4 regions of the Mucilaginibacter gracilis genome follow, and region 1 is predicted to be linked to each of the others. Evidence: riboswitches for the same ligand, from Rfam matches in the RefSeq annotation. Region 1 holds a riboswitch; each other region holds the start of a gene.
The links. A riboswitch is a leader RNA that binds a small molecule or an ion and turns the genes downstream of it on or off. The one in region 1 is predicted to bind S-adenosylmethionine.
Positions count from the first base shown of each region.

Region 2: linked by a shared signal. The riboswitch ahead of BDD43_RS02630 (cysteine desulfurase family protein) and the one ahead of BDD43_RS16855 (O-acetylhomoserine aminocarboxypropyltransferase/cysteine synthase family protein) in region 1 are both predicted to bind S-adenosylmethionine.
Region 3: linked by a shared signal. The riboswitch ahead of metH (methionine synthase) and the one ahead of BDD43_RS16855 (O-acetylhomoserine aminocarboxypropyltransferase/cysteine synthase family protein) in region 1 are both predicted to bind S-adenosylmethionine.
Region 4: linked by a shared signal. The riboswitch ahead of BDD43_RS02485 (cysteine desulfurase family protein) and the one ahead of BDD43_RS16855 (O-acetylhomoserine aminocarboxypropyltransferase/cysteine synthase family protein) in region 1 are both predicted to bind S-adenosylmethionine.

Region 1 covers NZ_RBKU01000001.1:3,814,200-3,817,324, forward strand. Annotated here, with positions in the region: gene BDD43_RS16855 (O-acetylhomoserine aminocarboxypropyltransferase/cysteine synthase family protein) at 1-1,214, opposite strand, end outside; SAM riboswitch class I at 1,486-1,597, opposite strand; gene BDD43_RS16860 (trans-sulfuration enzyme family protein) at 1,697-2,815, opposite strand; gene BDD43_RS16865 (ankyrin repeat domain-containing protein) at 2,858-3,125, opposite strand, start outside.
Region 2 covers NZ_RBKU01000001.1:628,482-631,606, reverse strand. Annotated here, with positions in the region: gene BDD43_RS02640 (peroxiredoxin family protein) at 1-942, opposite strand, end outside; gene BDD43_RS02635 (histone H1) at 961-1,149, opposite strand; SAM riboswitch class I at 1,269-1,384, shown strand; gene BDD43_RS02630 (cysteine desulfurase family protein) at 1,472-2,572, shown strand; gene BDD43_RS02625 (TlpA disulfide reductase family protein) at 2,595-3,125, shown strand, end outside.
Region 3 covers NZ_RBKU01000001.1:1,927,784-1,930,908, reverse strand. Annotated here, with positions in the region: gene BDD43_RS08290 (hypothetical protein) at 1-220, shown strand, start outside; gene BDD43_RS08285 (Bax inhibitor-1/YccA family protein) at 285-1,019, shown strand; SAM riboswitch class I at 1,181-1,291, shown strand; gene metH (methionine synthase) at 1,445-3,125, shown strand, end outside.
Region 4 covers NZ_RBKU01000001.1:594,048-597,172, reverse strand. Annotated here, with positions in the region: gene BDD43_RS02490 (isopenicillin N synthase family dioxygenase) at 1-408, opposite strand, end outside; gene BDD43_RS02485 (cysteine desulfurase family protein) at 529-1,659, opposite strand; SAM riboswitch class I at 1,719-1,820, opposite strand; gene BDD43_RS02480 (hypothetical protein) at 1,958-2,167, shown strand; gene BDD43_RS02475 (winged helix-turn-helix transcriptional regulator) at 2,384-2,677, opposite strand; gene BDD43_RS02470 (hypothetical protein) at 2,986-3,125, shown strand, end outside.

The DNA of each region.
Region 1 (3,125 bases):
GGTGTAACACCGGCTGCCGCTTGTTCCTCATCAGTTAATTGTTGGTGGGTAGTAGCTGCCGGCTGAATAATTAAAGTTTTAGCATCGCCAACGTTGGCTAAATGGCTAACCAGTTTAAGGTTGTTAATCAGCTCGCCTGCGTTTTCTTTTTCGCCGTTAAGCTCGAATGACAGTACTGCCCCAAAACCATTTTTAAGATATTTTTTAGCTAAAGCATGATAAGGTGACGATGGCAAGCCCGGGTAGTTTACCTTAGCTACCTGCGGATGATTTTCCAGCCATTTAGCAAGTTCTAAAGTATTATCAACATGGCGTTGCACACGGAGCGATAAGGTTTCTAAACCCTGTATCAGCAAAAACGAATTGAATGGCGATTGCGAAGCACCAAAATCGCGTAAGCCCTCAACCCGCGCACGGATAATATATTGAATGTTACCGAACGGCCCGCCAATACCAAAAACATCGGCAAATACTAACCCATGATACCCTTCGGACGGCTCGGTAAATTGCGGAAACTTGCCGTTACCCCAATTGTAATTACCGCCATCAACAATAACACCACCAATGCTGGTGCCGTGGCCGCCTATCCATTTAGTGGCGCTCTCTACCACAACATGCGCACCATGCTCTAACGGGCGGAAAAGGTAACCACCTGCGCCAAAAGTGTTATCAACAATAAAAGGCAAATCGTATTTATTAGCCAGTGCGGCTATCTTATCAAAATCGGGAATATTAAAGCCGGGGTTACCTATAGTTTCCAGGTAAATTGCTTTGGTGTTTTCGTCAATCAGTTTTTCAAAGCTTTCGGCGGTATCGTCTTTGGCAAAGCGGGCCTCAATGCCAATACGTTTAAAGGCTACCTTAAACTGGTTATAAGTGCCGCCGTAAACAAATGGCGAACTCACAAAGTTATCGCCAACCTGCAATATGTTATTGAGTGCTAAAAATTGCGCCGCCTGGCCAGATGCTGTGGCTAAGGCTGCAACACCACCTTCGAGGGCTGCAATACGTTTTTCAAATACATCCGTAGTGGGGTTCATTAAGCGGGTGTATATGTTGCCAAACTCTTTTAGGGCAAATAAATTGGCACCGTGCTCGGCGTTTTTAAATACGTATGATGTGGTTTGATATAATGGTACCGCCCGCGAACCTGTTGTTGGGTCGGCTTCCTGGCCGGCGTGGAGTTGCAGAGTTTCAAATTTTGGAGTTGACATGGGGATGTTGTTTTAATGTTTTTTTTACCAATTTTAATTTAATAATGTCCGGTTAAGCAAATTTCAAAGGGATGCCCTGCATCCATTTTTGAAATTGTACACGAAATTTTCGGGTGAGTGAAAAAGATACGCGCTTTCTGTCGTTTAGCAATAACGGCAGCAACACATATACATTTGGCGGTTTAAAACAGGGGCCAAAGCATAAGCGTTAAAAGGCTTGGTGCGGTAATTAAAAGTGTCTAAAAGCAACAACAGTATTTTCATGGTTGTACATTTATATTCCCCGATGATCCATTCACCGGGCCAGGATTTGGCACCTTCTCCGCTTTGGAGGGTTGCCAGTGGGTTAATGAGCCTGATCTCTCGCCACTTCTTTATAAATCAAACCTTTTTAGAGGTATTGATTTTTGGTATCGCTACCAAATAATGTTTCAAATATAGTGTATGAAAAATCATTTTTCAAAACTATATTTCGAGTATTTTTATATCGTATTGATAGCCAGTGATATATCTTCTATTAAATCCTCTATATTTTCTAACCCTACCGATACCCTGAGCAGGTTAAAAGGGGTTTTAGTGTCGGGCCCTTCAATGGTTGCCCGGTGCTCTATCAGGCTCTCAACGCCGCCTAAGCTGGTGGCCTGTGTAAAAAGCTTTACGGCGTTAACTACGGTGGCAGCCTGGTTAACACCACCTTTTACACAAAAAGAAAGCATACCGCCAAAGCTTAACATTTGCTGTTTGGCAATTTGGTGTTGCGGGTGCGATGGCAGGCCCGGATACATTACGCGCTCAACCTTAGGGTGTTTCTCTAAAAACTCGGCCAGTATTTGTGCATTTTGTACGTGGCCTTTCATGCGGTATGGCAGGGTTTTAATGCTGCGCACCAGCATATAGCAATCGGCAGGCGAGGGGATGGCGCCGCCCATTTCTTGCACTTGCTTTATTTTTTGCCACCAATCGTTAGTATGGGCAGTTATGAGGGCTCCGCCCATTAAATCGCTATGGCCGCCAAAATATTTGGTTGCCGAATGCATCACCAAATCGGCACCTAAAGTTAAGGGCTGCTGGCAAATGGGCGTAGCAAAAGTGTTATCAACAACTACCAAAAGCTGGTTCTTTTTAGCTATGCTAACTACTTTTTTAATGTCGGTAACCTTTAATAAAGGGTTCGATGGGGTTTCTAACCATATTAAAACGGTGTTGGGTTTAATATGGTTTTGCAGTGTATCGGTATCGTTAATATCAATAAAATCAAACTCCAGTATTCCCACAAAAACATTTTTCAGCAGGTTGCGCAAGCCGTGGTACATATCATCGGGCGCAATAATGTGGCTGCCTGGTTTAAGCGATTGGAATGCGGCCATACCCGCTGCATTGCCCGATGAAAAAGCGGCAGCATCTAACCCGCCTTCCAACTTAGCCAGCACGTTCTCTAACGATGTGCGGTTAGGGTTGCCGGCCCTGCTGTAAATATAACCGCCGGGGTAACCTCCATTTTCGCGTAAAAAAGTTGTTGATGTAGTGATGGGCTGTATTACAGCACCCGTTGCTTTATCGGTATGGTTGCCTGCGTGTATGGCTATGGTTTCTATTTTCATGGTGATGGGGTGTTTGGTAAAACAGTGCTTACATTGCAATCGCTACTGCAATAGATCGCACATTTCTGCGTGTCCATTACTTTTGGCGGCCTGGCAAATGGTCTGGCCATCCGCGCCAATAAATGTTGTATCCGCATGGTATTTTAATAGCAGTTTTACAATTTCTTCATTGCCATATTTTGCCGCTAAAAATAAAGCTGTTTCCTTATCCCGATTCACAGCATCCGTTTTGGCACCATTCTCGAGTAATATTTTTACAATTTTTGTGTGCCCTTTAAACGACGCTATAATTAATGCCGTACTTTTATCG
Region 2 (3,125 bases), 3.2 Mb from region 1:
ATCAGTTTTACGTTCAAACTGTACACCGATCACCTCTACGCCGCGTTGATGGTTTTTCTTATACCAGGGGGCAACAAAAGTAGCTTCGTCCATACAGTTAGGGCACCAGGTACCGCCGATGGTCAGGATCACGACTTTGTTTTTAAATTGAGCATCCTTCAGCGATACCTTGTTACCGTCAGCATCAGGTAGCGTAAAGTCGAAGGTTTGATAACCATCTTTCAGGTAGGTCAATTTATAAGGATCAGGTAAAGCGGCAGCGGCATTTTTCGTCGCATTAAAAGGCTGGCCGCTGGCCGTACCCGTTAGGCTCCCGGCAGCATCGAATGTACCGGTGTAGTAAGCTGCGCCACTACCAATAAAAGCAGAGAGGTAGAATTTATTGCCTTGCACCACACCTTCCAGGTAACGCGAATCGCCGGTAATGCTTAAAAAGGTAGCAAATAACTTATTGCCATCCTGTTTGAACACACCTACCTTTTTTTCGTCTGTTCCATTCCTGCCTTTAAAAAGGACATCATATTTTCCGGAAATATCGCCTGCCGGTTTTTCGCCGTTATCGGCAAAGCGGTAGCTGATACCATAGTTAGCTTCTACGGGTGTTATTCTGCCGGAATGATCTTTCTTTCGTAAAACGCCGTCCAGTTTTTTGTCGCCGATCTTCAATGCAAATTCATTATCGAACTGGTCGAAGGCCACAAACAATGAATCTCCCTTTTGCGTGATACCTCCGGTTTCAAAGCGCTCACCGCCGTTCAGCAAGTAAATTTTGGCTGTCGCAGCGGATTTACCCTTGACCTCGAAATTAAAGGGTACGTCGGTGTCGTTAGGTTGGTGAAAAACGCCGCGCCATTTGCCTTCCGGGATAAACTGGCTCTGCGCTACAGATGTTCCTGCAATAAAACTGCAAGCGAGAAATAAATATTTATTTGAGATTTTCATGAAGTATCTACAGGTCAATTATAAACCTCCTTTAGGCTTTGTCTTCAGTTCCGCAACTTCGAGCCTGATTTCCTGGGCAAGTTTTTTGATAGCCTGAAGACCGTTGCGCACGCGCGTTCCTGCGGCTTTGTTACCGTTCTCATAAAATTTTGTTACATCAGATTCGATGTCTGCTACAGTTGATTTAAGATCTGCAAATTTTGACATGTTTTTTAATTTAAATGGTTAATAGCGACAAACATAAAAAAATAAATTTAATTCTATAAAGTCTATGGAATTAATATACATTTGTGATGTTTAAGTAAAGTTAAGTCAGAGTTCTTTGATACTTATCCAGAAAGACCGAGGGAAAGGCCCTTTGACGTCTTGGCAACCTCTACAGCGTTCCGCTGATAAAAGGTGCTAATTCCTCCCTGGAGTAATGCACCGGGAAAGATAAGTTAACAAAGCACACCTTTACCATTAAGTGCTAAGAAAATGGCGCTTCTAAGAATAGGGAATCAAATAGTTTGCTTGATTACATATTGATATGAATATCTATTTAGATAATGCAGCCGCCACACAACTGGACCCTTTAGTTCTTGGTGCCATGACACCACTTTTGCTAAATAACTACGGAAGCCCGTTTTCGCATCATCAGCAGGGACGTGATGCATTAGCGATTATTGATTTTAGTAAAAAAACTGTAGCTCGCTTGCTGAAGGCATCGCCTGAGGAGATTATTTTTACTTCCGGGGCTACCGAAGCGGATAATATTGCCATCCTTTCCGCTGTGAAGCATGAAGGTATCAGGCATGTGGTCACTACACAATTAGAACACCAGGCGGTCTTGTGCACTTTAAAGGATCTCGAAAAAGAAGGAATTATACGGGTCAGTTATGTTCGCAATGACAGTTCCGGTAATCTTGATCTGGATGGGCTGGAACTTATATTGAAAACCAAACCACGAAGCCTAATCACCATCATGCATACCAATAATGAGATAGGGACCCGATATGATATCGCCAGGATTGCTGCCTTGAGTGAAAAGTATGGTGCGTTGTTCCATACTGATGCTGCTCAAACCATAGGGCGCTATAACTTCAATCTTACCCGGTTGAAGGTTCATTATTTAACCGGATCAGGTCATAAGTTTCATGGGCCTCAGGGTATTGGATTTATTTTTATACGGAAGGGGCTTCGGGCTGCACAGCTCGTTAAAGGCGGGGAACACGGAAATGTTAACATCGCGGGTATCGCCGGCATGGCGAAAGCTCTTGAGGTAGCGCATGGCAAACTTGCTGAGGACCAAGAATACATATGGGAACTAAAGAGCAAGTTGCTTTCACAGCTTCAAAACCGTATATCAGACATACGCTTTAACGGCAACCCTACGGATAAAGATCAAAGTTTAGAAACGATATTGAGTGTCAACTTCCCATCCACCCGCTCATACTCCGGATTAACGGATTACCTGGACAGATCAGGTATAGCTGTTTCGGGCGGTAAGACCTCACATGTTCTCGAAGCTATAGGGATACAGGTGGGTTACGAAACAATCCGGTTTTCCTTCAGCAAATTCAATACACCCGTAGAGATCGACCAGCTAACAGATATTTTGGTCGCAGTATATAATTTACAGGCAGCTTAATAGCTGCAATAAACTAAAACATATGAAAAAACAATTGACAACAGCCCTTATATTGTTACCCACAATACTTTTGGCACAACAGGTAAATTATCAAATCCACGGACGTGTTGGAACACTGGACGCCCCCGCTAAAGCTTACCTGACCTACCGCACCGATTTGGGCAATACCACCGATTCAGCAACAATAACTCAGGGAAATTTTAGTTTTAGCGGTAAGTTGGATGATCCGCTAAAAGCCAACCTGATCATCTCTCAAGATGGCGAAAACCTGCGAAAATTAAGGAAGGCCGACGCCATCGTACTTTACCTGGAAAATGGAAACATCGCTGTTGAGGCGACCGATTCTGTTTCACACGCCCGCATCAATGCCGGTTCTTTAAATAAAGCTAACCAGGAACTCACACAGGCGCTATTGCCTTACACGAATCAATTAAGGGCGGCGACACTGACCTACCGTTCTTTGCCGAAAGAACAGCAGAATGAGCAGGCTGAAAAAGAATACGATAAAAAGACCGATGCCATTGAGCAAAACCAAAAAATTGTCCTGGCGTCA
Region 3 (3,125 bases), 1.9 Mb from region 1:
GTCCGACGATTGTTATTACGAGGAGTGGTTTCAGGAAGTTGAAGATGGCTGGATAGCGGGTATTAACTTTAGGGACCATGTTATTGATGAGTTTAAACAAAACAACATCGATTATTACATCAACTTCGGCGGTGCATTAGACGACCTGAACTGGCGCACCTTAAAACCCGTGCAAGTATTTAAAAAAGTAGAAGAACAACTGGTAAAACGGTTGAATTAATATCTAAGAGTTTTACTAAATTTGAGCCTGAACCATTAGGCAAACATTAATTAATTTTATACAAATGGAAGAGCAAAAAATAAATTACAGATACGATAGTGTAATACAATTAGACGAAACCGCATCGTCACGCAGATTTTTATCAGGCGTATTTACCTGGATGTTTGCAGCATTAGGTATCTCTGCATTGGTAAGCTATTATTTTACAGGAAGCGAAGCCTTGTTAAAACTGATATTCGACCCAATTACCGGCGGACTAACCGGCTTAGGCTATCTTGCTATTTTTTCACCGGTAATTTTTGCGCTGTTAATGCAAATAGCTTACAATAAAATAGCTTACCCTATACTGGTTTTGCTATTTGTTACCTATGCCACTTTAATCGGCATCAGCTTTAGCTTAATATTTTTAGCCTATTCGGCAACGGCTATATTCGGTGTTTTCATAACAACATCGCTTGTTTTTGGTATTATGGCCATTGCGGGGTATTACACCCATCAAGACTTAACCAAAATGGGTACAATTCTTTACACCATATTTATTGGCCTGTTTATAGCATTCATGGTAAACTTCTTTATCGGTAGTGCCGCTTTAGATTATATTTTAAGCTGCATTGGTGTTGTAGTATTTGTTGGCCTAACGGCTTACAAGGTACAAATGTTAAAACGCATAGGCTCGGGTATGGAATATGGCAGCTTGCCTTCAAAAAAGTTAGCTTTAATTGGCGGCCTTCAATTGTACATTACATTTATTAACTTGTTTATGATGTTACTCCGCCTATTTGGAGGTAGCAGAAGATAATTTCAACAAAATATCAACTCAAAGCCTCCGCCAAAGCGGGGGCTTTGTTGTTTAGGCCGGTGTCGGTCGCTATGGTCAAACCAATGTCTTATCTTAACTCCGGGCTTGGTGTGTTAGTGCGTCGCTCTTGCATCTCTGCCTTTTATTGTGCAACTTTGCGCTGCTTATAGAGAAAGACGGAGGGATTAGACCCTGCGATGTCTTAGCAACCTGTACTTACAAGGTGCTACATTCTACTTAAACCACACTTCGCGGTTTAGGACAGATAAGCGAAAGTCAACACCAATGCCCGACTTTTCGATATAAGCTTGTTTACGTATTGCGATTTGAGTATTGCGTATTGCGATTTTAAGCGAGGCTAAAACCCTTTGTTCAACTTCGTAAAGCTCATCTCATTACGCAATACGCAGTACTCAATACAAAACATGGATATCAGACAACAATTACAAAAACGCATTCTCATTATCGACGGGGCTATGGGCACCATGATACAACGGTATCAGCTCACCGAAGCCGACTTTCGTGGGGAACGTTTTAAAAATCATCATTCGGATTTACAGGGCAATAACGACCTGCTTAACATAACACGCCCCGATATTATTAAGGCCATACATGCCGAATACCTGGAGGCTGGTGCCGATATTATTGAAACCAATACCTTTAGCACACAGGTAATATCCCTTGCCGATTATAAACTGGAAGAACTGGCTTACGAACTGAGCTACGAAGGCGCACGCCTTGCCCGCCAGGTAGCCGAAGAATATACCCTTAAAACCCCCGATAAACCCCGCTTTGTTGCCGGAGCCATCGGTCCAACCAATCGTACAGCATCACTATCACCCGATGTTAACGACCCTGGTTACCGCGCCGTTACGTTTGATGATTTGGTTGATGCCTATTACACACAGGTACGCGGCCTGGTTGATGGCGGTTCGGACGTACTGCTCATCGAAACCATATTTGATACCCTTAACGCCAAGGCAGCCATTTTCGCCATTAAAAAGTACGAAGATGAGTGTATAGCTACCGGTAAAGATTATCCTGCCTTCCGCAAAACGGGCGGCATCATGATCTCCGGCACCATTACCGATGCCTCGGGACGTACCTTATCCGGGCAAACCGTTGAAGCCTTTTGGAACTCCATACGCCATGCCAACTTACTTTCGGTAGGTTTAAATTGCGCTTTGGGTGCTAAAGATATGCGCCCGCATATTGAAGAATTATCCGCAAAAGCGGGCGTATATATTTCGGCCTATCCTAATGCCGGTTTACCCAACGAGTTTGGCGCCTATGACGAGGCTCCACACGAAACCGCCCATTTGGTTGAAGATTTTATGCAAGCGGGTTTAGTCAACATTGTTGGCGGTTGTTGCGGCACAACTCCCGATCACATCAGTTGCATTGCAAAAAAAGCTTACAATTTCCCCCCCAGGCCCATCCCCGTTATTGAAAATAACATGCGCCTGAGTGGTTTAGAAGCTATTACCCTCACCGCCGAAAGCAATTTTGCCAACGTGGGCGAGCGTACCAATATTACCGGATCGCCAAAGTTTAGCAAGCTTATTTTAGCCGAAGATTACGAAGGTGCCTTAGTGGTTGCCCGCCAGCAAGTTGAAGGCGGTGCCCAGGTAATTGATGTAAACATGGACGAGGGGATGATTGATTCGGAAGCCGCCATGACTAAGTTCATGAATTTAATAGCCTCTGAGCCCGATATTGCCAAGCTGCCCATCATGGTCGATTCCAGTAAATGGAGCGTAATAGAGGCTGGCTTAAAGTGCCTACAGGGCAAGGGTATTGTAAACTCCATTTCGCTAAAAGAGGGCGAGGATAAATTCCGCGAATCGGCCCGTAAAATTATGGCTTACGGTGCAGCTACCGTTGTGATGGCGTTTGACGAAACCGGGCAGGCCGATAGTTTGGCCCGTCGTATCGAAATTTGCCAACGCAGCTACAACATACTGGTTAACGAAGTTGGCTTCCCTCCCGAAGATATTATTTTCGACCCCAATATTTTAACAGTTGCCACCGGACTGGAAGAACACAACAACTACGCGGTTGATTTTATTGGAGCCACCCGCTGGATAAAGCAAAACCTGCCGCATG
Region 4 (3,125 bases), 3.2 Mb from region 1:
CACGGTTTGGTCAAAGCCTGGTGGGTAGTCGGGAAATAAATTTCGGCCATGTAACGGTATACCTGCATTAACCTTGGGATGATCATCGGGCAATTCGGTGCCAAAATACAGGCCTTCTTTTTTATCAGGTTTGCCAGACGTAAGTTCCGCGTTAACCGGGAAAAATCCCCGCCAGGCGCTGCCGCCTTTCGCCATGGCGATCTTTAATTTTTCGCTTTCCACGAGCGCGAAAAAGAGTTTGCTTTTTTCCATCAATTCGCCTTGCAGTTCATCGTCCACGTCGTGACCCGAAACATAAAAGAAACCATGCTCGGTACAGGCATGATAGATTTGCCTGGCGATGGTAACCTGATGTTCCGGGTTGTCTATTTGCTGGAAGTCGATGATGGGGATAATTGTTTTATGCATGATATAAGTTCAAGACCTAATATAAGCGATTTAAGGTACTATGCTAAGCGGATTTTCTTATCGTAGTTAATTTAATGCAGCTTGCATATTCCTAACTTCCAAAAAAGGTCATTGGATCATTCAGGCTGCCACCGAATTGTAAACCGCTGCCAGTTTTTCTACCACCCGTTCGATCTCTTCAGGTGTATTGAATTTACTGAATGAAAAGCGGATAGTTATTCGTGCAGGATCCGCCCCGAGCGCTTTGAGTACCAGGGAAGGCGACCCACCTGAACAGGCGCTGCCACCGGATACCGCTATACCTTCACTATCCAGGTAGTGGAGTAAATCAATGTCTGCAGGCGCAAGGCTCACGCTTAAAACCGTATAAAGACTTTTATCGGGATGCGCTGAATTTCCGTTGAACCGGAGGTCCGGCAATATTTCTGTTAAGTTGCCGGCCAGCGAGCTTTTTAACTGGCTGATATATTTGCTGTCTTCTTCGATATGGTTACAAGCGATCTCCAATGCTTTGGCCATTCCAACAATACCCGGTATGTTTTCAGTACCCGCACGTGCGCCGCTTTCCTGCCCCCCGCCATGGATGATCCGGTTCAGCTGCTGCCCTTTTCGGCAATACAAAAATCCAACACCCTTAGGCCCGTGAAACTTGTGCGCCGAGGCCGCCAAAAAATGCACCTTTAATTTACTGAGATCATGCCGATAATGTCCCATGGTCTGTACCGTATCCGTATGAAACAGAGCACCGTATTTTTCACAGAGATCGCCGATAAATTCGATATCATTCAGGTTACCCACTTCATTATTGGCGTGCATAACAGATACCAGGTTACGTGTATTGGTCATTAGCAAATATTCGAGATGTTTCAGGTCTAGATTGCCTTTTTTGTCGTGCCTGATAAAGCTGATACGGGTATGATATTGCTGACTTAAGGATCTCAGTGTTTGTAAAACGGCTGGATGTTCGAATACCGTGGTGATCACATGGTCGATCCGGTTGGCCGTCACCGCTGAAACGATGGCGATGTTATCTGCTTCGGTTCCGCCTGAGGTAAAAATGATCTCTTCCGCTTCTGCATTCAATAAGGTGGCTATCCTCTTGCGGGAACTTTCCAAAGCGGCCCTGGCTTCTCTTCCTGCACCGTGGTTTGAAGAAGGATTTCCAAAATGATTCAAAAGGTAAGGGGTCATCGCTTCCAGTACCTGGGGGTGGAGCGGAGTGGTGGCAGCATTGTCGAGATAAATATTCATCTTTTTTATTTTTTATGTCTTATCTACCTATCGCCAGAAAGCTGTGGGACAGCTATGTATTCTTATCGTTCTCCCGGAGGAGTTGGAGTTAGCACCTTTTATATTCAATAGAGGTTGCTAAGACGTCACAGGGCCATTCCCTCGGTCTTTCTGGATAAGTATAAAGAACGTTTCACCAGCAAATATAGATTATATTCTATAAAGTCTATAGTTTTTATAGAATTAATTTGAAAAGTACAATTCTTTGTATAGATTTGTCAAGGAAGTACTCAAAATAGGGGCTCATGTAATTTAAAAAATGGCGTTGGAAGGATCGTTAAAAAACATTTGGAAAAGGATCACTTCATTCCTTTATTACGGCAAAGAAAGCAAGCCTGCTGATGACAGCCGGCTGATATGGGTTTCGACATCATTGACATGGAATGATGACCTGCCGGTTTGGAACGACGCTTATTCGAATCATATGAGATCGTTACACGATTCATACTTTACGGAGCATCTTTTTTGACTTCTGTGTGAAATAAGAATTCTTTTCATATTAGGTTTATAATTGGTTAGTAAATGCCCCTGCCCATCAGGGGCTTTACTTTTTTTTAAGAGGTTAAGGCCTTTATTTCGCCGATCTTGTAAATAAAGCAACAGACATATTACTCATCTGATGAAGCAGTATTCACATCTATTTACCACCTAATTTTTTCATCGTCAACCTGACGTGTTTTAAATTCTACGAGGTGGTCATTTCCTTAATGATGTTTTTCCTGTGTTGCTTTCCCCAAACGGCCATTTCATCAATAATTGGTTTTAGCGATCTTCCGTAGCCAGTAAGTTCATATTGAACTGTTATGGGTTTTGTTTCCAGGACAGTACGCTTAACTAATCCATTTAACTCCAGTTCCTGCAATTCTTTGGATAGCATTTTGGCTGCAATACCCTCAATATTTGCAATGAGTTCCATGAATCGCTTTTTCCCGAAACTAAGGGAGCCAATTATTCGGATTTTCCATTTTCCGGATAGCATATCCATGGTGTCGCGGATCGCCCGGTGGTGAGCGCATCTAATTCAAAAGATAGTTTCATTTGAAGTTTCAAATAGGTTACAAAGTTATTTTTGAGCAGTCTAATATATTGATTTTGAGCAGTCTAATATATTGATTTTGAGCAGACTTTCTTGACAAGCCATCTGATTGGTTAGTCAGACTCTCAAAAATAGTATTCGCACCACAAGCAGTCCGGTTTTCAGGAAGGGTTACAGACCAGATCTATAAAAGTATATCGTCGCTCGACACGGCACCCGCATTACGTCCGCAGATATCTTGCGTGATTTCTGTGGTCGATACCAGGGTACGCTTGGAAGGCAAGGAGAATAAACTCTATCGCCCTTCAAAGTATTTCCGATATGATGATTTTGACGAAAAAAACATCGTCTCGCTGAAAAAAAAGAGGATATATAAACACCTGACCAACCC